Regions from separate parts of the Mycobacterium sp. SMC-4 genome, predicted to be linked through region 2. Evidence: riboswitches for the same ligand, from Rfam matches in the RefSeq annotation. Region 2 holds a riboswitch; the other holds the start of a gene.
What was found. Region 2 has a riboswitch for S-adenosylmethionine ahead of KXD98_RS03735 (hypothetical protein). Riboswitches for the same ligand answer to the same signal wherever they lie in the genome.
Positions count from the first base shown of each region.

Region 1: another riboswitch for S-adenosylmethionine. It lies ahead of KXD98_RS05845 (bifunctional o-acetylhomoserine/o-acetylserine sulfhydrylase); the one in region 2 lies ahead of KXD98_RS03735 (hypothetical protein).

Region 1 is NZ_CP079869.1:1,222,227-1,240,770, reverse strand. It holds gene crtI (phytoene desaturase family protein) at 1-1,424, opposite strand, end outside; gene KXD98_RS05910 (polyprenyl synthetase family protein) at 1,424-2,551, opposite strand; gene KXD98_RS05905 (APC family permease) at 2,844-4,352, shown strand; gene KXD98_RS05900 (universal stress protein) at 4,366-5,226, shown strand; gene KXD98_RS05895 (gamma-aminobutyraldehyde dehydrogenase) at 5,316-6,791, opposite strand; gene KXD98_RS05890 (Lrp/AsnC family transcriptional regulator) at 6,915-7,436, shown strand; gene KXD98_RS05885 (aspartate aminotransferase family protein) at 7,433-8,821, shown strand; gene KXD98_RS05880 (hypothetical protein) at 8,825-8,986, opposite strand; gene KXD98_RS05875 (metallophosphoesterase) at 9,147-10,313, opposite strand; gene KXD98_RS05870 (D-alanyl-D-alanine carboxypeptidase family protein) at 10,434-11,648, shown strand; gene yhjD (inner membrane protein YhjD) at 11,623-12,696, opposite strand; gene trpS (tryptophan--tRNA ligase) at 12,716-13,744, opposite strand; gene KXD98_RS05855 (exodeoxyribonuclease III) at 13,829-14,629, opposite strand; gene KXD98_RS05850 (alpha/beta fold hydrolase) at 14,704-15,537, shown strand; SAM riboswitch class IV at 15,610-15,729, shown strand; gene KXD98_RS05845 (bifunctional o-acetylhomoserine/o-acetylserine sulfhydrylase) at 15,771-17,108, shown strand; gene KXD98_RS05840 (homoserine O-acetyltransferase) at 17,119-18,249, shown strand; gene KXD98_RS05835 (class I SAM-dependent methyltransferase) at 18,246-18,544, shown strand, end outside.
Region 2 is NZ_CP079869.1:778,958-782,941, forward strand. It holds gene KXD98_RS03730 (metallophosphoesterase) at 176-1,186, shown strand; gene KXD98_RS03735 (hypothetical protein) at 1,544-1,927, opposite strand; SAM riboswitch class IV at 1,959-2,071, opposite strand; gene KXD98_RS03740 (hypothetical protein) at 2,109-2,393, opposite strand; gene KXD98_RS03745 (hypothetical protein) at 2,654-2,914, opposite strand; gene KXD98_RS03750 (hypothetical protein) at 2,907-3,984, opposite strand, start outside.

The sequences.
Region 1 (18,544 bases), 450 kb from region 2:
GTCGGAACTCCGACACCGGGAACAGTCGAGGACCCCGCCAGCACGACGTTGTCGACACCGCGCACGGTGTTGGCGGGACGGAACGGACCGGTCTGAGAAAAGGTGTGCGCCAACGCAAACGGACTGCCGGCTGCCATCCCCTGACGCCCCCAGTCCGACGGCGTCACCACCTGCAGGATCTCGGCATCGTCGCCGACACCGGGCATGCGGGTGCGCACCGCGTGCAGCATCTGCTCGGTGTACTCCGGGCCCGACGAATCCCAGTCCACGGTGCCGACCTCGGTGTTGGGCGCCGGGGCCAGCACATAGAGCAGGTCGCGGCCGGCCGGCGCCAGCGACTGGTCCCCGGCGGTGGGACGGGTGACCAGCAGCGACGGATCACGCATCACCCGACCGTCGTCGATGATGTCGCGGAAGGTGTCGCGCCACGCATCGCCGAACAGGATGGTGTGGTGACCGGCCTGCTCCCCCACCGCAGCACAGCCCACGTGGGCCACGACCGCCGACGGGGCGGCGCGCAGCTTGAGCGGACGTCGCGGCGTGCGGCGCAGCAGCCGGTAGGTGTCGGGCAGTTCGGTGGTCAGCAGCACCGCGTCCGCGGCGTAGCGTCGGCCGTCGGCGGTCCGTACCGCGGTGGCCCGCGGTCCACTGAATTCGAGTTCGGAAACCTTTGCGTCGTAGACGAATTCGACTCCTGCGCGCGTGGCCGCGGCGGCCATCGCGTCGGGCAGCGCCCGCATGCCACCATCGGGGAAGTACACCCCGGCCACTGTGTCCATGTAGGCGATCACCGCATACACCGCCAGCGCGCTCTGCGGCGGCACCCCGGCATAGAGCGCCTGAAAAGTGAACACCCGCAGTAACCGCTCGTCGTGCAGGAACCGCCGCACCACCGGCTCCCACCGGCGGAACGCACCCAACGCCACCAGCCGGGCCAGCTGCGGGGTCAGCAGCGACAGCGGCGAGTCGAAGTTGTTGGCGATGAAGCCGTCGAACTCGGTGCGGTACAGCTTGGTCAGCCAATCGCGCAGCTTCAGGTAGCCGTCGGCCTCGCCGCGACCGGCGAACCGCTCGATCTCCGAAGCCATCGCGGCGGCTTCGGTGTGAACCGCCAACTCGCTGCCGTCGGCGAACTTGGCCCGATAGGCGGGGTGAACCTGTTGCAGTGCAAGGAAATCTGCGAGCGAGGCACCGACGGCGGCAAACGCGTCGTCGATGATGTCGGGCATGGTCAGCACGGTGGGGCCGGTGTCGATGCGGTAACCGTTGATGTCGGCGCGGCCCACCCGCCCGCCAGGATGACTGCCGCGTTCGAGCACCGTGACCGCGCGACCGCGCCCGGCCAGCTGCATGGCCGCCGACAGCCCGGACAGTCCGGCTCCCACGACGACGATGCGGTCGGTCTTTCCAGCGACGGTGCGCATCATGCCGCCCGCTGGGTGCAGGCGACGGCCATCTCGGCCAGTGCGAGGCGGGGAAGATCGGGGATGTCGGCCCGGTCGAGGTAGTCCATGGCCAGCCGATGCCGTTCGCCGATGCGTTCCTCGATCCACTGCACGGCGCCGCTGGCCACGATCAGCGAACGCCACCGTTCGATGGCGGCGGCGTCGAGTTCCGAGGCGCTCATCAGGTCGGCGAGTTGACCGCGCAGACCGGGACCGGCCAGTTCGTAGGCGGCGACGATGACGCTGGTCGCCTTCCCGGCCTCCATATCGGTACCTGCCGACTTACCGGTCAACGACGGGCTGCCGAACACCCCGAGCACGTCGTCGCGCAGCTGGAACGCTTCACCGATGGCAGCGCCGTACCCGGACAGCGCCAGGATCACCTCGGGGTCGCAGTCGGCCATCGCCGCGCCGATCTCCAGCGGGCGGCGCACGGTGTAGTTGCCCGACTTGCGCCGCAGCACGTCGAGGACCTCGTCGAGGGTCGGGAACGCGTGCGAGCTGTTGACCAGGTCGGAGAACTGTCCGACGGCCAGTTCGACACGCATGTCGTCGTAGCGCGGCCAGACCCGGGTCAGTGCGTCGCGGTCGACCCCGCTGTCACGCAGCATCTGCTCAGCCCACACCAGGCACAGGTCACCGAGCAGGATGGCCGCGGACTCGCCGAAGCGCTCGGCAGAGCCGCCGAGCGCGTGCTCGCGGTGCCAGCGCGCGAACACCACGTGCGCGGCAGGCCGCGCCCGCCGCAGGGTCGACGCATCCATCACGTCGTCCTGGATCAACGCGAACGCGTGCAACAGTTCCAAGCTCGCCGCGGCGCGCAGCGCGGCGTCGTCCTCGGCGGCGCCGCACAGCCATCCCAGATACATATAGGTCGACCGCACATACTTGCCGCCTTCGACAAAGTCACGCAGCAGCGCCGGAGATACGTCGACATGCGCATCGCCGAGCCGTTCGAGACATTCACGGTGGACGAAATCGACCAGATGGGCACGCACCGCGGCACGCACGTCGTCACGCCAGACCGCCAGTTCGGCGGCGCCGGCCCGCCACCGGTTCGGGGCCGCCACGGTCGCCCGGGATCGCTCACCGCTGTTCAAGGGCATGCTCCTTCTGGTCGCGCCGCTCGTAGGCAGAACCTGTTCCTGCGGAGCATTCGGAGCGGTCGGCACCCCGGATGGGTCGGAATTCAGACAGCTTCTGCGAGAACTTCCCCGACCGTCTCCGAGACAGCGCCGCTCTGCCGAGCGCGCCATAGGACGCTTGTACCCACTTCTGACGATTTTGCACGACGAAGTCACCCGGTGCGGGCAGAACCGGAGACAGCAAAGTTCGTAGTGCGCAAGTATTTTCCGTCGACCAGGAGCGCTACCCGCAACCGAGCCGTATATTGCGCTGATGGCAATTACCGAACCGACACTGCCACAGGTTGGCGGCAAGGGTTTGCAGGCCGGCGCGCTGGGGCTGGTCGGAAACGTCGTCATCGGCCTGGCGGCGGTCGCACCCGCCTACAGCCTGGCGGCGACGTTGGGTTACGTCGTACTCGCTGTGGGCGACAAGGCCCCGGCCATGTTCGTGCTGGCGTTCATCCCGATGCTGCTCGTCGCGTTCGCCTACAAGGAGCTCTCCCAGGACACCCCGGACTGCGGGACCACGTTCACCTGGGCCACCAAGGCGTTCGGGCCGTGGATCGGCTGGATCGGCGGCTGGGGCCTGGCGGTGTCGGCGATCATCGTGCTGGCCAATGTCGCCGAGATCGCCGCGATCTATCTGCTGAACTTCCTCGGGTTGACCGGACTGGCCGAGAACGTGTTCGCCAAGGTCGGGCTCGGCTGCTTCTTCATCCTGGCGATGATGATCGTCTCGGCCCGCGGCATCGTGATCAGCGAGCGCATGCAGAACGTGCTGATCGCCATCCAGTTCGGCGTGCTGATCGTGGTCAGCGTCATCGCGCTGGTGCGGGTCTACTCGGGAACCGCAGGCGCACAAGCGATCATGCCGCAGCTGTCGTGGCTGTGGCCCGGCGGGTTGGATGCCTCGTCGATCGCCGCGGCGATCATCCTGTGCATCTTCATCTACTGGGGCTGGGACGCGTGTCTGGCCGTAGGCGAAGAAACCAAGGACCCCGGCCGCACACCCGGAATCGCGGCGCTGGTCACCACCGTCATCCTGGTGTGCACCTACGTGTTGGTGGCTTTCGCGATCCAGTCCTTCGCCGGATTCAGCTATGTCGGCATCGGCCTGAACAACCCGAACAACACCGACGACGTGCTGACCGTGCTCGGCGGCCCGGTGGGCGGGTCGATCGCCGCGTCGGCCCTGCTGCTGACCGTATCGGTGTCGGCGTTGTCCTCGACGCAGACCACCATCCTGCCCACCGCCCGCGGCACCCTGTCGATGGCGGTGTACGAGGCGCTACCGAAACGTTTCGCCTCCGTGCACCCGCGCTACATGACACCGGCTTTCGGCACCATCGTGATGGGGCTCTCGGCGTTGTTCTTCTATCTGCTGCTGACCCTGCTGTCGGAGAACGCGCTGGCCGACTCGGTGGCCTCGCTGGGTCTGGCGGTCGCGTTCTACTACGGCATCACCGCGTATGCCTGCGTGTGGTACTTCCGCAAGTCGTTGCGGCAGTCGGCGCGCAACCTGTTCTTCCGCGGCATCCTGCCGCTGCTGGGCGCGCTGGCCATGACATGGGCGTTCTTCCAGAGCGCCTACGACATGATCAAGCCCGACTACGGGTTCACCGCCTTCGGCCCGGTGGGCGGAGTGTTCGTACTCGGGGTCGGGATGCTGGTGCTGGGCATCCCGCTGATGCTGGCGTGCTTCGCGTTCGGTACCAAGAGGTTCTTCCGCGGCGAGACCTTGAACGCCGACACCGAAGTCAAGGTTCCCGACACCTACTGAGAGTGAGAAGTCCATGCATCTGACCGTGGGCTACCTGGCGACTCCGACCGGCGACGACGGTGTCGCCCTGGCCACCGCACTGGCGCAAACCTTCGACGCGTCGGTCGATGTGCTGCTGGTGGTGCGGGAGGAATTGCCCGACGGCCACCCCGGGCGGCTGAAGTACCAGCAGATACTCGTCGAACACGGCGAACAATGGGTGGCACAAGCGATTTCGGCGCTGAAGGCCGGTGGCGTCGACGCCCGGTCGACGGTCACGGTCGCCGAATCGTCGGCGCAGGCGCTGATCGACTTCGCTGTGGAGCACTCGTCGGACCTGATCGTCGTGGGCGGGGCGCGCGACGGCTTCTTCGGCCGGCACACCATTGGGCCGGTGACCAGCGCGCTGCTGCACACCTCGCCGATCCCGGTCGCGCTGGCGCCGCGCGGCTACGCCGAGGACCCCGACGACCGATTCCTGGAAGTGACCGCCGCGGTGCCCACCCGGCCCGGCGACGACAACCCACTGCCTTTTGCGATCACACTGGCCTCGGCCGGCGAGTTGCGGATCCGAATGCTGTCGCTGGTGTCGGCGGAGAATCTGGCCGAGGCCGACAGCGCGCGCGAGGTGCGCGCAATGCAGCGCGAGGCCGCGCTGGAGAACCTGGCGCTGGCTGCCCGCGCGGTACCCGAGTCGCCGGACATCAGCTCGCTGGTGGCCGACGGTATGACGCTGGAATCGGCGCTGAAGAAGCTGAACTGGGAGGACGGCGATCTGCTGGTCGTGGGATCCAGCCGGTTCGCCGCGCCGCGCCGGGTCTTCCTCGGCTCGACCGCGGCGCGCATCCTGGCCGGGGTGGACGTGCCGGTGATCGTGGTGCCGCGCGCGGAGTGACGCGCTGCGTTGCGCGTCCGCGGTCGCGAAAGTGCCTGTGCGGTAGCGCCGCGGGCGCCTCAGCTACGCTGAGTGCACTTTCGCGGCCGTCAGCGCTTGGCGAATACTGTTCGGTGCCAGTCTTTCTCAGCTACGCCGGTGATGTCGCTCATCACATGCTTGATCGACAGGTACTCCTCAAGCGAGTACTGGCTCATATCCTTGCCGAACCCGGAGGCGCCGAAACCACCGTGCGGCATCTCGGAGATGATCGGGATGTGGTCGTTGATCCACACACACCCGGCGTGGATCTCGCGCGAGGCCCGTTGCGCGCGATAGACATCGCGGGTCCAGGCTGAGGCCGCCAGCCCGTACGCGGTGTCGTTGGCTTGCCGCAGCGCATCGTCGTCGTCGGTGAACGAACGCACCGTCAGCACCGGGCCGAAGATCTCGTCGCGCCATACCTCCGAGGATTCCGCCACATCAGCGATCAACGTCGGCCGGTAGAACGATCCCGGCCCGTCCGGTGCGACGCCGCCGGTCACGATGCGTCCACCCTCGCCGGGCGCCCGCGACACCATGGCGGCCACCTTCGACCGGTGCGCTGAGGTGATCAGCGGACCCAGGTCGGTGTCCGGATCCTGCGGATCGCCGACGACGATTTTCGAGAACAGCTCGGCCACGCCCGCCACGAAGTCGTCGTACAGATCAGCAGCGACGATCGCGCGCGTCGCCGCGGTGCAGTCCTGCCCGGTGTTGATCAGCGCACCGGCGACCGCGCCCTGGATGGCAGCGTCGAGGTCGGCGTCGTCGAACACCACGAACGGCGCCTTGCCGCCGAGTTCGAGCTGGGTGCGGTGCCCGTGCGCGGCCGCGGCGGTCATCACCTTGCGCCCCACCGGCGTCGACCCGGTGAACGTCACCATGTCGACCTCGGCATGACCGGCCAGCGCGGTGCCGACGTCGGCTCCGGCTCCGGTCACCACGTTGAGCACCCCGGCCGGCAACCCCGCCTCGGTGGCCAGCCGTGCCAGCGTCAACGTCGTCAGCGGGGTGATCTCCGCCGGCTTGATCACCACGGCGCACCCGGCAGCCAACGCAGGCAACACTTTCCACACCGCCATTTGCAGCGGATAGTTCCACGGGGTGATGGTCGCGACGACCCCGACAGCCTCGCGGCGGATCGACGAGGTGTGATCGGGTGAGTACTCACCGGACGCCTTGCCCTCCAGATGGCGTGCCGCCCCGGCGAAGAAGTCGATGTTGTCGACGCTGCCCGGCACGTCGAACTCGGTCGCCAGCCGCACCGGCTTGCCGGTCTGGCTGACCTCCTCGGCCACCAGCGTCTCGGTGGCCTCGTCGGCCAGCCGGGCCAGCTTCGCCAGCACGGCTGAGCGCTGCGCCGGCGTCGCCCCGGCCCAGTCCGGCAGCGCAGCCCGCGCCGAGGCCACTGCCCGGTCCACGTCGGCGGGTTGAGCCAGCGCGAACTCCGCCACGGCCTGTCCATCGGCCGGGTTGATCACCGTGTGCGTTGCGCCGGCGGTCGTCACCGGCTCGCCGTCGATCCAGCTTCCTGCCATGCCCATGGCCCCACGCTATAACGGCAGTGGGCGGCAATGCTACGCATTACGGCAGCCTCAGCGTCGCGGTACAAGCGATTTCATGGTGACAGTTGCCCTATACGACGGATTCCGTGCACAATCTCTGGCATGGCCAACCCCGGGGTCCCGCACGCCGTCGGCCCGGTGTCGTTCCGTGTGAACACCTCCCGACCCGGTGCCGCGTTCCCCCTCGACGAGCTGTCCAAAGCGATCATCGAGAAACTGCAGCAGGACGGCCGGCGCTCCTACGCCGGTATCGGTAAGGCCGTCGGCCTGTCCGAGGCCGCTGTGCGCCAGCGGGTGCAGCGCATGGTCGACGCCGGGGTGATGCAGATCGTCGCCGTCACCGATCCCATGCAGCTCGGCTTCGCCCGCCAGGCCATGATCGGCATCAAGTGCACCGGTGACACCACCAGAATCGCCGAACAACTGGCCGGGATCGACGCCGTCGACTACGTCGTGCTGACGGCCGGATCCTTCGATGCCATCGCCGAAGTGGTCTGCGAGGACGACGACCACCTCCTGCAACTGTTGAACACCCAGATCCGTGCCCTACCGGGAGTGATATCCACCGAAACCCTGGTTTACCTGAAACTTGTCAAGCAGCAATACAATTGGGGCACTAGATGACCATCATTTCCGAAACCTCCGAGACCGCGATGTCGGGCTTGTCGGCCAAAGCCAACCGCCACCTGTGGGGACACTTCGCCCGCCACGGCGCCGGCATCACCCCGCCGATCATCACCCGCGGCGAGGGCGTGCACATCTATGACGACAAAGGGCGTCAGTACATCGACGGCCTGTCCGGGTTGTTCGTCGTCCAGGTCGGCCACGGCCGCGGCGAACTCGCCGAAGCGGCCGCCAAGCAGGCTGAACAGCTGGCGTTCTTCCCGCTGTGGTCCTACGCCACCCCGACGGCGGTCGAACTGGCCGAGCGGCTGGCCGGCTACGCGCCCGGCGACCTCAACCGGGTCTTCTTCACCACCGGCGGCGGTGAAGCCGTCGAAAGTGCGTGGAAGCTGGCCAAGCAGTACTTCAAGCTGACCGGCAAGCCCGGCAAGCACAAGGTGGTCTCCCGCTCGATCGCCTATCACGGGACCCCGCAGGGCGCCCTGTCGATCACCGGCATCCCGGCGTTCAAGGCGCCGTTCGAGCCGCTGGTTCCCGGCGGCTTCCGGGCCCCGAACACCAACTTCTACCGGGCGCCCGACGCCTACGCCCACGACGAAAAGGTGTTCGGACGATACTGCGCCGACCGCATCGCCGAGGCCATCGAGTTCGAGGGTCCCGACACTGTCGCCGCAGTCTTCCTCGAGCCGGTGCAGAACGCCGGCGGCTGTTTCCCGCCGCCGCCGGGCTACTTCGAGCGGGTCCGCGAGATCTGCGACGAGTACGACGTGCTGATGGTCTCCGACGAGGTCATCTGCGCCTACGGCCGGATCGGGTCGATGTTCGCGTGTCAGGATTTCAACTACGTGCCCGACATCATCACCTGCGCCAAGGGCATGACCTCGGGCTACTCCCCGATCGGCGCGATGATCGCCAGTGACCGGCTCTTCGAGCCGTTCAACGACGGACACACGGTGTTCGGCCACGGCTACACCTTCGGCGGACACCCGGTGTCGGCGGCGGTGGCGCTGGCCAACCTCGACATCTTCGAACGCGAAGGGCTCAACGACCACGTCAAGGCGAACGCGCCGGCGTTCCGGGCGACCCTGGAGAAGCTCTACGACCTGCCGATCGTCGGCGATGTGCGCGGGGAGGGCTTCTTCTACGGCATCGAGCTGGTCAAGGACAAGGCCACCAAGGAGACGTTCAACGACGAGGAGTCCGAGCGGCTGCTGCGGGGCTTCCTGACCCCGGCGCTGTGGGAGGCCGGGCTGTATTGCCGCGCCGACGACCGCGGTGATCCGGTGGTGCAGCTGGCCCCGCCGCTGATCAGCGGGCAGGCGGAGTTCGACGCGATCTACGACGTGCTGCGCGCCGTGCTCACCGAGGCCTCCGCGCGGATGTAGGTGTCAGCCGGCGTCGACGGAATCGTCGCCGGAGGTGGCCACCCGGGCCAGGTAGGACGGGTGGCGCCGCATCGCTTCCTCGAACCGGGAGCGGCGCTGCGATGCCCGCCGGGCCGCGTGCGCCTGCAAGTCGATGACGGCTGCGCCGAGGTGCTTCGTTGTCATCTCGTCGACCTTCCGAAGGAACCGGCGGATGCCGGCTGCTGTCCTTTGAGCATGCGGTGAAACCCTGTGCAACGACGCCGGAACTGCCGTGATGTTGCTGAGAAGTGCCCAAGTTCACACCCTCTCCGCAGGAGTGCCCCGGGTCACATCGCGGCAAACGTCAGGGGCTCTGCAGGGTCAGCACACTGATGTCCGGCGGAGCACCCACCCGCAGCGGCGGCCCCCAGAACCCGGCGCCGCGGGTCACATAGAGCTGGGTGTCGCGCACCGTCGACAGCCCGGCCAGGGCCGGTTGGGCCAGGCCCACGGCGTAGTGGAACGGCCACATCTGCCCGCCGTGGGTGTGCCCGGAGAGCTGCAGATCCACCCCGCGCTCGGCAGCCTCGCCGACCTGGACGGGCTGGTGGGCCAGCAGGACGGTCGCGCTGTCGGGTACCACGCCGCGCAGGGCGCGCTCGAGATCGGGGGGATCTGAGCGCGACGCACCGGCCAGGTCGTTGATCCCGGCCAAATCGAAGCCGGCGCCACCGCGGCGGATCCTGGTGTGTTCGTTGCGCAGCGGCTGCAGACCGAGGCGTTCGAGCTCGCGCAGCCAGTCCTCGGTGTCCTCGACGAAGTACTCGTGATTGCCGGTGATGAAGAACGCACCCTCGCCCGACACCAGATCCTGCAGCGGAGCCGCCGCCGGGCCGAGTTCGGCGACCGTGCCGTCCACCACGTCGCCGACCACCGCGATCAGGTCGGGTTCGGTCTCGTTGACCATCCGCACGATGCGCTCGGTGTGCGCGCGCCCGAGCAGTGGTCCGAGGTGGATGTCGGCGACCACCGCGATGCGGAACCCGTTGAACGCCGGGTCCAGCCGCGGCAGCCGGACCGGGACCCGCAATATCTGCGGCGGGCCGAGCGCGTTCGCCAGCCCGGTACCTACCAGACCCACGGTCGCCGTGCCGGCCGCGACCGCCGCGACGCGGGACAAGAAGATCCGGCGATCCAACGTGACCGATTCGTCGGGCGGTTCTGCAACCGGACGGCGCCGACGCAGCCACAACGCACGCACCCACCGGATCGGCTCCAGCGCGAGCAGCGTCAGGAACAGGTAGGCCACCACGCCGAACCACAGGTAGCCGGGCCAGGCCAGCCAGCGCGATTCGGCGACGTCGAAGACCCGCGGCACGAACAGCGCCGCGACCAGCAGCACCAGCAGCCCGGCCAGCACCAGCGAGCACCACCAACGCGCCCGGCCCGGCCGCGTCGTGTCCTTGACCATGCGTTTCCACACGTAGACGTGCATGAGGCCGAGGATCGAGCCGAGAATCAGAATGAACATGCACGCCCTTGCGGATCGACAGTGGTCCCACAGCCTATGCGGCATCGAGATCTCGGTACGGACGCCGACGCCGCGTGGCTCCCCGGGTTGGCCCCCGAAATCGCCTAATCTGCGCACACCATGGGCACTTTCCGGACGTTCGCGACCCGCGCGGCGGCGCTGCTGACCGCACCGATGATCGTCGCGCTGCTCACCCTCGCGCCGGTCGCGGGTGCGGACCCCGACGCCTGTCTGTACCGGGAGACCACCCCACCGGCCGTCGACGCGTCCGAGGTCCCCAAGCCCGGCGACCCGACACCGGGGCCCCTGCCGGTGCCGGCCCAGCCGATGGGCGGCGACGCGCTGGCCGGCTGCGGAGTGATCACCGCACCGGACACCCCGCCGGTCCCCGGTGACGTCTCCGCCGAAGCCTGGCTGGTCGCCGACATCGACAGCGGTGAGGTCATCGCCGCCCGCGACCCGCACGGCAGACACCGGCCGGCCAGCGTCATCAAAGTCCTCACCGCGATGCAGGCCATCCGTGATCTGCCGCTGCACAAGGTGGTGCCCGGCACCGCCGAGGACGCCGCGCAGGAAGGCACCAAGGTCGGCGTCGGCGAAGGCGGCTTCTACTCGATCAACGACCTGCTGCACGGCCTGCTGATGTACTCCGGCAACGATGCGGCCTTCGCGCTGGCCCGCCAGATGGGCGGCATGGAGGCCGCGCTGAACAAGCTCAACGGACTGGCCAACAAGCTGGGCGCGCGCGACACTCGGGTCGCGACGCCGTCGGGCCTGGACGGACCGGGCATGAGCACCTCGGCCTACGACGTCGGCCTGTTCTACCGGTACGCGTGGCAAGACCCGGTGTTCAGCGACATCGTCGCCACCCAGTCGTTCACCTTCCCGGGCCGCGGCGAGGGCACCTATCCGATCGAGAACGACAATCGGCTGCTCAAGCATTACCCCGGGGCGTTGGGCGGCAAGACCGGTTTCACCGACGACGCAGGTCAGACCTTTGTCGGCGCCGCCGAACGCGACGGTCGCCGACTGGTCGCGGTGCTGCTGCGCGGCAGTCGTCAGCCCATTGCCCCGTGGGAGCAGGCCGCACGACTGCTCGACTACGGCTTCGCGACACCTCCGGGCACCTCGGTGGGCACGCTCGTCGACCCCGATCCATCGCTGGGCGGCCTCCGGCAAGACCCGGCCGCAGCCACCACCACCAAAGCCAACGCCGTACTCACCGATGTGGACGCGATGCCGGTACGAGTGGGCGTCGGGGTCATCGGCACGGTGGTGGTGTTCAGTCTGATCATGGGTGCCCGGGCGCTCAACCGCCGTCCTCAGCGCGGCTGACAGCGCCGCGCCGGCGAAGACGCGACCAACTCAACGCGCCCACCGCGCCGGCCAACGCAGCCGCGGCCGCCTGCCACGGCGCCAGACCGGGACGGGTGATGATGCGATTGCGGATCACCGCCGGGCCCGGCGCGGGGACCGGTGCCTCCTGCACGTTCTCGGGCATCGTCGCCGCCCAGGCGGTGGCGAAGAGTACCAACCGCGCGGTGATGTAGGCGAACACCATCAGACCCAGGACCGGGCCGAACGTCGCCCCCGCCGGGCCGGTGACCACCGAGCGCAGGTAGATCGCGGCCACCAGTTTGAAGATCTCGAACCCGACAGCGGCGATCAGACCCGCACGCACGCTGCTGCGAAAGCTCACCGATTCCCGCGGCAGGCGGGCGATCAGGAAGGTGAACAACAGCCATGACACCAGCACCGACACCCCGATGGACGCGATGCGCAGCCCCAGCGATAGCCCTGGCGCGTCGGTAAGACCGAACCAGCCCAACACGTTTCGCATCACCGACATGTTGCCCAGCGCGGTCAGCGACACCGTCACCACGAGTGCAGCGAACACCGACAGCAGCGCCAACAGGTCGGAGACCTTGGTACGCAGGAACCCGGGGAGCTCGTTGCGATACAGGCCCCACATCTGGCTGAGCGCCTCGCGCAGGTTGGCCATCCACCCCAGCCCGGCCCACGCTGCGGCGGCCAGACCGATGATGCCGACCGAGGTGCGCGAGTCGATCGCCGACTCCATCAGTTCGGCCAGCTGCTGACCCATGTCACCGCCGACCGCCGAGCGGATGCGGTCCTGCAGGCTCATCAGCAGCTCGGGCTGGCTGGCCAACACGAAACCGCCGATCGCGAACCCGACCATCAACAGCGGGAACAGCGCGAAGATGGTGAAGTAGGTGATACCGGCGGCGTAGAAGTCGCCCTTGGCCTCGTTGTACCGGCCCTGCGCCCGCATCACGTGATCGAACCAGGGCATCCGTGCGCGCAGGCGGTCCATCAGGCCCGGGTTCTCGACGGTCTCGGACGGACGCTCCGATTCAGTCATCCGTCCCCTTCGCTCCTGGTCAGTCGGCCACGCGCGACCGCGGCGCTAATAAACCTAGCCGGTCATATACCCTCTGCAGCGTCTGTCCAGACACCTCACGCGCCCGCTGCGCGCCGCTGGCCAGCACGCTCTGCAGTTCGGCCGGGTCGCTGAGCAACTCGTCGACGCGGGTCTTGATCGGAGTGACGAACTCGACCACCGCCTCGGCGGTCTCCTTCTTCAGGTCTCCGTAGCCGCGGCCGGCGTAGCCCTCGACCAGGGTCCCGACATCGACTCCGGTCACCGCGGACTGAATGGTCAACAGGTTCGACACGCCGGGTTTGGCGTCGGGGTCGAACCGGATCTCGCGCTCGCTGTCGGTGACCGCCGAGCGAATCTTCTTGGCTGTCTTGGCCGGGTCGTCGAGCAGGCTGATCAGCCCGGCGTCGGTGGCCGCCGATTTGCTCATCTTGGCCGTCGGATCGGCCAGGTCGTAGATCTTGGCGGTCGCCTTCGGGATCATCGCCTCCGGCACGACAAACGTATCGGGGAATCGCGCGTTGACGCGCTGGGCCACGTCACGGGCCAACTCCAGATGCTGACGCTGATCCTCACCGACCGGCACCAGCTCGGTGTCGTAGAGCAGCACGTCGGCGGCCATCAGCACCGGGTAGGTGAACAACCCGACGGTCGTCGACTCGGCGCCCTGCTTCTGTGACTTGTCCTTGAACTGCGTCATCCGAGACGCCTGTCCGAAACCGGTGAAACAGCCGAGCACCCAGGCCAATTCGGCATGAGCGGGTACATGGCTCTGCACGAAGATGGTGGCGCGTGCCGGGTCCACCCCCAGCGCAAGGTACTGCGCGGCGGTGGCCAGGGTGCGGCGCCGCAAGGTCTCGGGGTCCTGGGCGATGGTGATCGCGTGCAGGTCGACGACGCAGAAGTAGGCGTCATTGTCAGCCTGCAGTTGCACCCACTGGGCCACTGCGCCCAGTGCGTTGCCCAGATGCAGGGAGTCGGAGGTGGGCTGGGCGCCGGAGAACACGACGGGCTTGGCTGTGCTGCTCATGGTGCCGCCCATCTTCTCAGAACCCCCGCTTCCGGGTGATTTCGGCGCGGTCGACGCCGCTGAGCGTCGTAAAGCGCGCCGAAATCACGCGTAGTGGACGGTCACCGGGCAGTGATCCGACCAGCGCAGCGCATAGGCCTTCGGTCGCTCGGTTCGCGCGGTGATCATCCGCTGCGCCAGACCCGGAGTGGCCAGCTGGTAGTCGATGCGCCAGCCGGCGTCGTTGTCGAACGCCTTGCCGCGCCACGACCACCACGCATAGGGGCCGGGCACGTCGGGGTGGGCCCGGCGCACCACGTCGACCCAGCCGCCGGCCAGGAGGTCGGTCACCCACTGGCGCTCCTGGGGCAGAAAGCCGGACTTCTTGACGTTGCCGCGCCAGTTCTTGATGTCGTTCTCGGTGTGGGCGATGTTCCAGTCCCCGCACAGCACAGCCTCGCGTCCCGACCCCATCAGCTCGGCCATCCGGGCGCCCAGCGCAGCCATGAACCGCTGCTTTTCAACCTGCCGGTCGGTGTCAGCCTCCCCGGTGGGGACATAGACGCTGCCCACCGTGACACCGGCGGTGTCCACCTCCAGATAACGGCCGTGCAGTGCGAATTCCTCGTCACCACAACCGATTCGGATCGCATCGAACGAGGTGCGCGACAGCACCGCAACGCCGTTGCGGCCCTTGATGTGCGGCGGCGCCGAAGCCACGTGCCATCCGTCGGCCAGCGCCGGGGCCAACGCGTCGGCCAGCTGCTCGTCGTCGGCGCGGGTTTCCTGCAGGCACACCACGTCGGCCACCGTCTCGGCCAGCCAGGCCAGTAGACCGAGGTTGTCCTGTGAGCGCTGCTTGACCGCAGCGCGGACCCCGTTGACGTTGATGGTGCTCACCGTGATGGGACGTGTCACGGGCCCGACCCTAGAACACCGGATTCTTGCGGTACCGCCGGTATCACCTTAATGTCGGGCGCATGGCACAACGCGAGCCGATCCACCTGGGTTCCGGCGAACCGATCCTGCTGCTGCATCCGTTTCTGTGCTCCCAGAACGTCTGGCGCACCGTGGCCGGGCAACTGGCCGAGACGGGCCGGTTCGAGGTCTACGCACCCACCATGGTCGGACACCACGGCGGCAGAAAGTCGCACACCTGGCTGCTCGACACCCACGCTCTGGTCGACGATGTCGAGCAGCGGATGGACGAGCTGGGCTGGAAGACCGCCCACATCGTGGGTAACTCGCTGGGCGGCTGGGTCGGCTTCGAGTTGGAGCGGCGCGGCCGGGCCCGCACCGTCACCGCGATCGGTCCGGCCGGCGGCTGGTCGCAGCATTCGGTGACCAAGTACGAGACCGTGCTGAAGTTCATCCTGGGCGGTCCCGCGCTGATCGCCGCGCGTCTGCTCGGCCCGCGCATCCTGAAGCTGCCCGGCGCGCGCCGGCTGGCGACACTGGCAGTCAGCGGACCCGCCGACGGGCCCGATGACGCCGACCTGCGCGATCTCATCCTCGACGCCACGCACTGCAGCGCCTACCTGCAATTGCTGGTCAAGACGCTGCGCCTGCCCGGCCTGCTGGAGCTGGCCAGCCTCGGCGCGCCCACCCAGTTGGTGACGTGCGAGAAGGATCGAGTGTTCCCGGCGCCGCGCGGGCACCGCTACTTCCTGCAGCACATGCCCGAGGACACCAAGATGGTCAAACTCGACGGCGTCGGCCACATCCCGATGCTCGAAGCCCCCCGCGTGATCACCGATCTGATCGCGTCATTCGTCGACGAGCACACCGCGCCGAGCACCGCCACCGGTAGCTGAGCGCGCGCCTCCCACCTGCGGCGACGACAACCCGCTGGCAGTTTTCGCGGGTCGTGCGATAACCTTCGTTTCGGTCATGAGCGCCAGCGTCAAGCCCCGGCTCGCTGGCCGGCAACCCTCCAACCGCGGTGGGGTGCCCCGGGTGATGACCAGGTTGAGTAGCCGCACCTGGCTATAAGGCAAGCGCGGGTCCGCCGTGAAACGGGCCCCAGTTTCATGGAGGAGCGACAGCGATGACCCAACCCGAAGCGCAGTGGGCGTTCGAGACCAAGCAGGTCCACGCCGGCCAGACCCCCGACGCCGCCACCAACGCGCGGGCACTGCCGATCTACCAGACCACCAGCTACGTCTTCCGCGACACCGACCATGCGGCGGCACTGTTCGGCCTGGCCGAGCCGGGCAACATCTACACCCGGATCATGAACCCCACCACCGACGTGGTCGAGCAGCGCATCGCGGCGCTGGAGGGTGGAGTGGCCGCACTGTTCCTGGCCTCCGGGCAGGCCGCCGAGACGTTCGCGATCCTGAACCTGGCCCAAGCCGGTGATCACATCGTGTCCTCCCCGAGGTTGTACGGCGGCACCTACAACCTGTTCCACTACTCGCTGCCCAAACTCGGCATCGAGGTCAGCTTCGTCGACAACCCCGATGACCCCGATTCCTGGCGGGCTGCAGTGCAACCCAACACCAAGGCGTTCTTCGCCGAGACCATCTCCAACCCGCAGATAGACGTGCTCGACATTCCCTCGGTCGCGGGAGTGGCTCACGACGTCGGTGTCCCGCTGATCGTCGACAACACCATCGCCACGCCGTATCTGATCCAGCCCCTGAGCCACGGCGCCGACATCGTCGTGCACTCGGCCACCAAGTACCTGGGTGGCCACGGTTCGGCGATCGCCGGGGTGATCGTCGACGGCGGCACCTTCGACTGGACCAACGGCCGTTTCCCTGGGTTCACCGAACCCGATCCCAGCTACCACGGCGTGGTGTTCGCCGAACTCGGGCCGCCGGCGTTCGCGCTCAAGGCGCGCGTGCAATTGTTACGGGATCTCGGATCGGCCGCCTCACCGTTCAACGCGTTCCTGATCGCCCAGGGCCTGGAGACGCTGAGCCTGCGCATGGAACGCCATGTGGCCAACGCCGAACGGGTGGCCGGCTACCTCGAAGACCACCCCGACGTGCTGTCGGTGAACTATGCCGGGTTGCCGTCCTCGCCGTGGCATGACCTGGGAAAGAAGTTGGCGCCCAAGGGAACCGGAGCGGTGCTGGCGTTCGAGCTGGCCGGCGGCGTGGAGGCGGGCAAGGCGTTTGTCAACGCGCTGACCCTGCACAGTCACGTGGCCAACATCGGTGACGTCCGGTCGCTGGTGATCCACCCAGCATCCACCACCCACGCCCAACTGTCGCCGGAGGAGCAACTGTCCACCGGGGTCACGCCGGGACTGGTTCGCCTGGCGGTCGGCATCGAGGGGATCGAGGACATCATCACCGACCTCGAGCAGGGCTTCGCCGCGGCCAAACCTTTCAGCAGCGGCGCCGCCACCGACCCGAACACCGTGGCGTCCTTCTGAGGTCAGTGACGTGACTATCGTGGATGTGGCTACCGACGACCGCGCGACCCTTCCCCCCGAGGGCGAGATCGGCGTCGTCGACATCGGCAGACTGACCCTGGAGAACGGCGCCGTCCTCGAAGACGTGTCGATCGCGGTGCAGCGTTGGGGCAAGCTTTCGGCCAACCGGGACAACGTCGTGATGGTGCTGCACGCGCTGACCGGCGACTCGCACATCACCGGACCCGCCGGACCGGACCATCCGACCCCCGGCTGGTGGGATGGAGTTGCCGGCCCCGGCGCGCCGATCGACACCGACCGCTGGTGTGCGATCTCGACCAATGTGCTCGGCGGCTGCCGCGGGTCGACCGGTCCGAGCTCGCCGGCGCCCGACGGAAAGCCCTGGGGGTCAAGGTTTCCCGTGACGTCGATCCGCGACCAGGTCGCCGCCGATGTGGCCACCCTGCAGCGGCTGGGAATCACCGAGGTGGCCGCGGTGATCGGCGGGTCGATGGGGGGCGCCCGTGCGCTGGAGTGGATCGTCAGCCATCCGCAAGACGTACGCGCGGCACTGGTACTCGCAGTCGGTGCCCGCGCCACCGCCGACCAGATCGGTACGCAGAGCACGCAGATCGCCGCGATCACTGCCGATCCGAACTGGCTGGGCGGGGACTACCACGGCACCGGGCGCGCACCCGAACTCGGGCTGCAGATCGCCCGGCGGTTCGCCCACCTGACCTATCGGGGTGAGGCCGAGCTCGACGAACGCTTCGCCAACGACGCCCAGACCGGTGAGGACCCCGGCGCGGGCGGTCGCTACGCGGTGCAGAGCTACTTGGAGCATCAGGGGCGAAAGTTGTTGCAGCGCTTCGATGCCGGAACCTATGTCGCGCTGACCGATGCACTGTCGAGTCACGACGTGGGCCGGGGTCGCGGTGGTGTGGCCAAGGCTTTGGGCGGCTGCCCGGTCCCGACCGTCGTCGGCGGCATCACCTCCGACCGGCTCTACCCGCTGCGGTTGCAGGCCGAACTGGCCGAACTGCTGCCCGGGTGCGACGGCCTGGACGTGGTCGACTCGGAGTTCGGCCATGACGGGTTTCTGCTCGAGACCGACGCCGTGGGCAAGCTGATCCGTCGCACGCTGGAGCTGGCAGACCGGTGACCGAGCAGCGGTCGTTGTCGTTCGGCGCCCAGGCCGCGGCTTACGAGCGGGGCCGGCCGTCCTACCCTCCGGAGGCGATCGACTGGCTGTTGTCCGAGGGTGCGCGCGACGTGCTCGACCTCGGCGCCGGGACCGGCAAGCTGACCACCCGGCTGGTCGAGCGCGGCCTCGACGTGGTGGCTGTCGACCCCATCCCGGAAATGCTGGAGGTGCTGAGCTCGTCGCTGCCCGACACCCCGGCACTACTGGGCACGGCCGAGGAGATCCCGCTGCCCGACGCCAGCGTTGACGCGGT
Region 2 (3,984 bases):
ATAGACGATCGCGCGGACATGTCGGTAGGCCTTGCTACCGTGCAGTTGTCGGCCCGGTGCGAACGTGGGAGCCGCTTCGCCCCACGGTTTGAGGTCGGACATCCCGGCGCCGCACAGCCGATGTCCCACGCAAGAAGCCACGCCTTTGAACGAGGCCAACGACGAAGGGGGACAGATGAGGGCACACCTCGACACCGTGGGCTACGACGTCATCGGCGACGTCCACGGTTGCGCCGACGCGCTGTACGAGCTGCTTGACGCCATGGGCTACCAGCCGACCGGGCGGGGCGGTGCGTACGCGCACCCGGCCCGGACGGCGATCTTCGTCGGCGACCTGATTGACACCGGAGAACAACAGCGGCAAGTCCTCGAGACCGTCAAGGCGATGGTCGACAGTGGCAGCGCGCACATGGTGTTGGGTAACCACGAATTCAATGCGATGGCTTATGCCGCCGAGTGGCCGGCGGGCTCCGGGAGATACCTGCGCCCGCACGACGACCCGACCAACGAATGGTCGGCGAAGAATGAGCGCCAGCACGCGGCGTTCATCGAGCAGCTCAGTACCAGGGAACGAAGCAGCTATCTGAACTGGTTCTGGACGCTTCCGCTGTGGCTCGACCTTGGCGGACTCCGCGTAGTGCACGCCTGCTGGCACGAGGACTCGATCACCTATCTGCAGGGGGAGCTTGGCGGTAGCCGTTTCACCTCGATCGAGCAGCTGGCGCGCGCCTCCGCGCCGGACGCTCCCGCGTACCGAGCGGTAGAGACGCTCCTCAAGGGCCCCGAGATCAGCCTGACCGACCATGGCCTGGCGCCGTATCACGACAGAAGCAAGGACCCACGGGACAAGGCTCGGGTGCAATGGTGGGTCGAAACCGCCAGGACCTTAAGAGAACTGGCTGCGATGACCTCAAAGTTCACCACCGCAGACGGTAACGCGTATCCCGCGCTACCCGACATCGAGGTGTCGGCTGAGCACCGCTCGTATGTGTACACCGACACCGTGCCGGTGATCTACGGCCACTACTGGCGGCAGGGCGCACCGGAACGTCACGAGGACTGGACCGACTACACAGCGTGTGTCGATTTCAGCGCGGTCAGGGGTGGGGCGCTGACCGCCTATCGCTGGTCGGGGGAGGACCGCATCCGACCGGAGAACTACTTCGTCGCCGGACAATCTTCCTAGACCGCCCGCGAACTCTGGACGGGCGGGATGTCGGCGGGGTTGATAACCATCGATCGTGACTGACGGGGGGAGGTAGTTGTGGGCATCACCGGTGCCGGGCGCGGGCCCGGAGTTCGTGACCACCTTTCTTCAGCGACTTGGTGATGTCCACATCAGCGGGCGGCAGCGGGCGAGGCGTACCGCGCTCGGAGCGTCGCAACGGCACGATCGCGGCATGCCCTTGGGATTAGCTCAGCTTCGGCGGTGCCGTTTCATGTGCGAGGTCGCTCCCGCCCAGAAAATGACCCTCTTGCATTTTGGGCACTGCCAGTTGGGGTGTTTCACGTCAGCCACCTGCAGCCTCACTTCGCAACGTGGTCATGAGATAGGGGGCGGTTCAACATTCATACACCCCCGCCGTTGGTCCGGCCGAGCCATGTTGAAGACGCTGCCCGCACTGCCCACTGACGACTCCGCGGGGACCACGAGTAGGTACCAGCGAGGCTTCCACTCCGCACGGCCATCGAAGCGCTCCAAAGCCTTTCGCACCAATTCAGCCTGGTGATTCCACCTTACTAGGGGCTCACCGCCGTCGATATGGATGTGGACGAGGTCGTGGTCGTCGACCGTCGCCGTGGCGGGGATGACCTTGGACGGCTTTCGCATCGAATGGTTGAAGTGGATCCAGTGCACCCGATGGCCCGGCACATACAGTTCGCAGTGCTTGGCCGTGCCGGAAAGGTCCCAGACATGCTCTTTCATCGAAACTCCCACAGCCGGTGCCTCCGGGCTGGAGGCGCTCTTGCCGACAACCGATCGGTGTCCGCCGCTTCGTCATCCGAGCCACCCACGAGCGTGGGGTTGGCGTGCCGTCCAGTCGGAGCTTGCCGACGGCAACTCATGAAGCAGCTTTGATTGTAGCTGCGTAGCTTCGACGCTGCAGCTAGCTCTGATCCCATACTTCAACCAGCAGCCGCTCGTGGCTGTTGCATTGAGCGATCGTCTCGCGGTTGAGATACACATTCCGGACGCCGGGCTCGTTCAACGGGCTGTCCGGCGGTACCGGATCACCGATCAGTGGCAGCACGTCTTCGGCGTACACGCTGAAGGTGGAGGGGTAGCCTCCTTTTGCCAGCTGGACGCCCTTGCGGTTCTTGATGAGTGCGAGAACCCAGTCCACCCCGCTGATGCCAGCATCCCAGCGCGCGAGGATCTTGTCTTTCGACATCGACGGACCCCACGAGTCGCGGTGCACCGTCACTGACCATCCGAGCATGTTGAACCTCCTCACTTAGCGTGCCGTTACGACCCACCTCGTTATCAGTCGCCGGGCGAAGCCAGGGCGCGCTACAGAGAGTCGCCCAAGAGACTCCGGGGTGTGAGTGTCTGGTTGCGACAACATCTGGTTCCGCTGTTCAATTGGCATATTGCCGCCCCATGCCAACGGTGCACCCAGGAGGGCCGGACTTGCCGGCAAGCCGGGGATAGTCAGGGCCATTCGGCGATCCGCGCGGCATTGAACCTGGCGAGTAGACCGCTTACGACAAGACCGTATTCGGTTGGCTCCCAGTCGTCATCCAGGTTGTTGGCCAATTCATCACCGAGGGCGTTCACGATCGCTTCGGCGTCGGACTGCGACACCGCGCTCGTGTGCCGAAGGCGGTGGGCGAGCTCAGGGTTGCGTCGGGCGACGACCTCATTGAGTAGTTCGGACTCAGCATTGGCGAGAAAGCCGAAACCGCTATCCACCAGGTCCTCCTGTTCCGCCGGTGTTGTTGGCCCAGCCGGTGATTACTTTGCCTTGTTCGTTGACCACGGCGGTCGCATTGTCCCCGGTGTATCTGTAGCTGATCCTGCCTCGATCGTCCACAAGGCGCTCGACATCTTGGACAGGACGGTTGAAGGCGTCTTCTAGAGCTTGTTTGTTGACACCGATCCCACCATCCCGTCCGGCCATCTGTTCCTCGGCATGTTTGGTGTAGCCGTTGATCTGTTTCGGAGCTGAGTCGGGAATCTCGACTTTGGGCACCGCAGGCTTGTCTTCCGGCTTGTTCTTCCGCCCCAGATTCTTGATGCGCTGCAGATTCTGCCGCACACCGGCGAGGTCGTGAACGCTCTTGACACCCCTGCTGACATTCTTCGAAATCTTCCACGCCCCGACGGCTTGAGCGATGATGCGGGCGAACTTGGTGACCGAATGTGCCGCCTTGGCGGTCGCCGCAACCGCTCCGGCGCCGAACGACACGAACGACGCGGCGACACCTATTGCTGCGGTGGTGGCCAATTCGACCGCGAGGTCTTCGAGGATGCTCTCCAGGGATGCCCGCAGGTCATCAAGTGCCGCTTGGTAATCCCGGCAGGACCGGGCCAGCTCGGCGCACCCGTCCAGTATCACGGAGGTCGCGCTGCGTAACTCCTCCAGGTCGCGCACGAGGTACTCGACCTCCGGAGATCTGGTGTCGGCAAACGCGCGGGCGGCGACGCCGAGCCCTTCGGCGATAGTCGTCGTCTGGTACACCGTGGCCAGGCGGTCCCAGGCATCGGCGGCCGTGGACACCTTGTCGGTATCGCCGTCCGGCACCGGGACACCGACTTGCTGCATCAGGCCGACATTGTCGAGCAACCCGGTGCCCGGGCCGCCGGCTGAGGGCGGAGCCGCCAGAACTCCGGCCGAGCTGACCGGCTCCGGCGGTTTCACCGGTGGCGCAGCTCCCCGGTCTGGTGTTGCGTTGTGTTCGGCGACGGCATGGTTGTAGCCGGCCTGGATCACCACACCGCCGTAGTTCTCCATCGCCTGCGTCAGGTCGTTGACCGCAGAA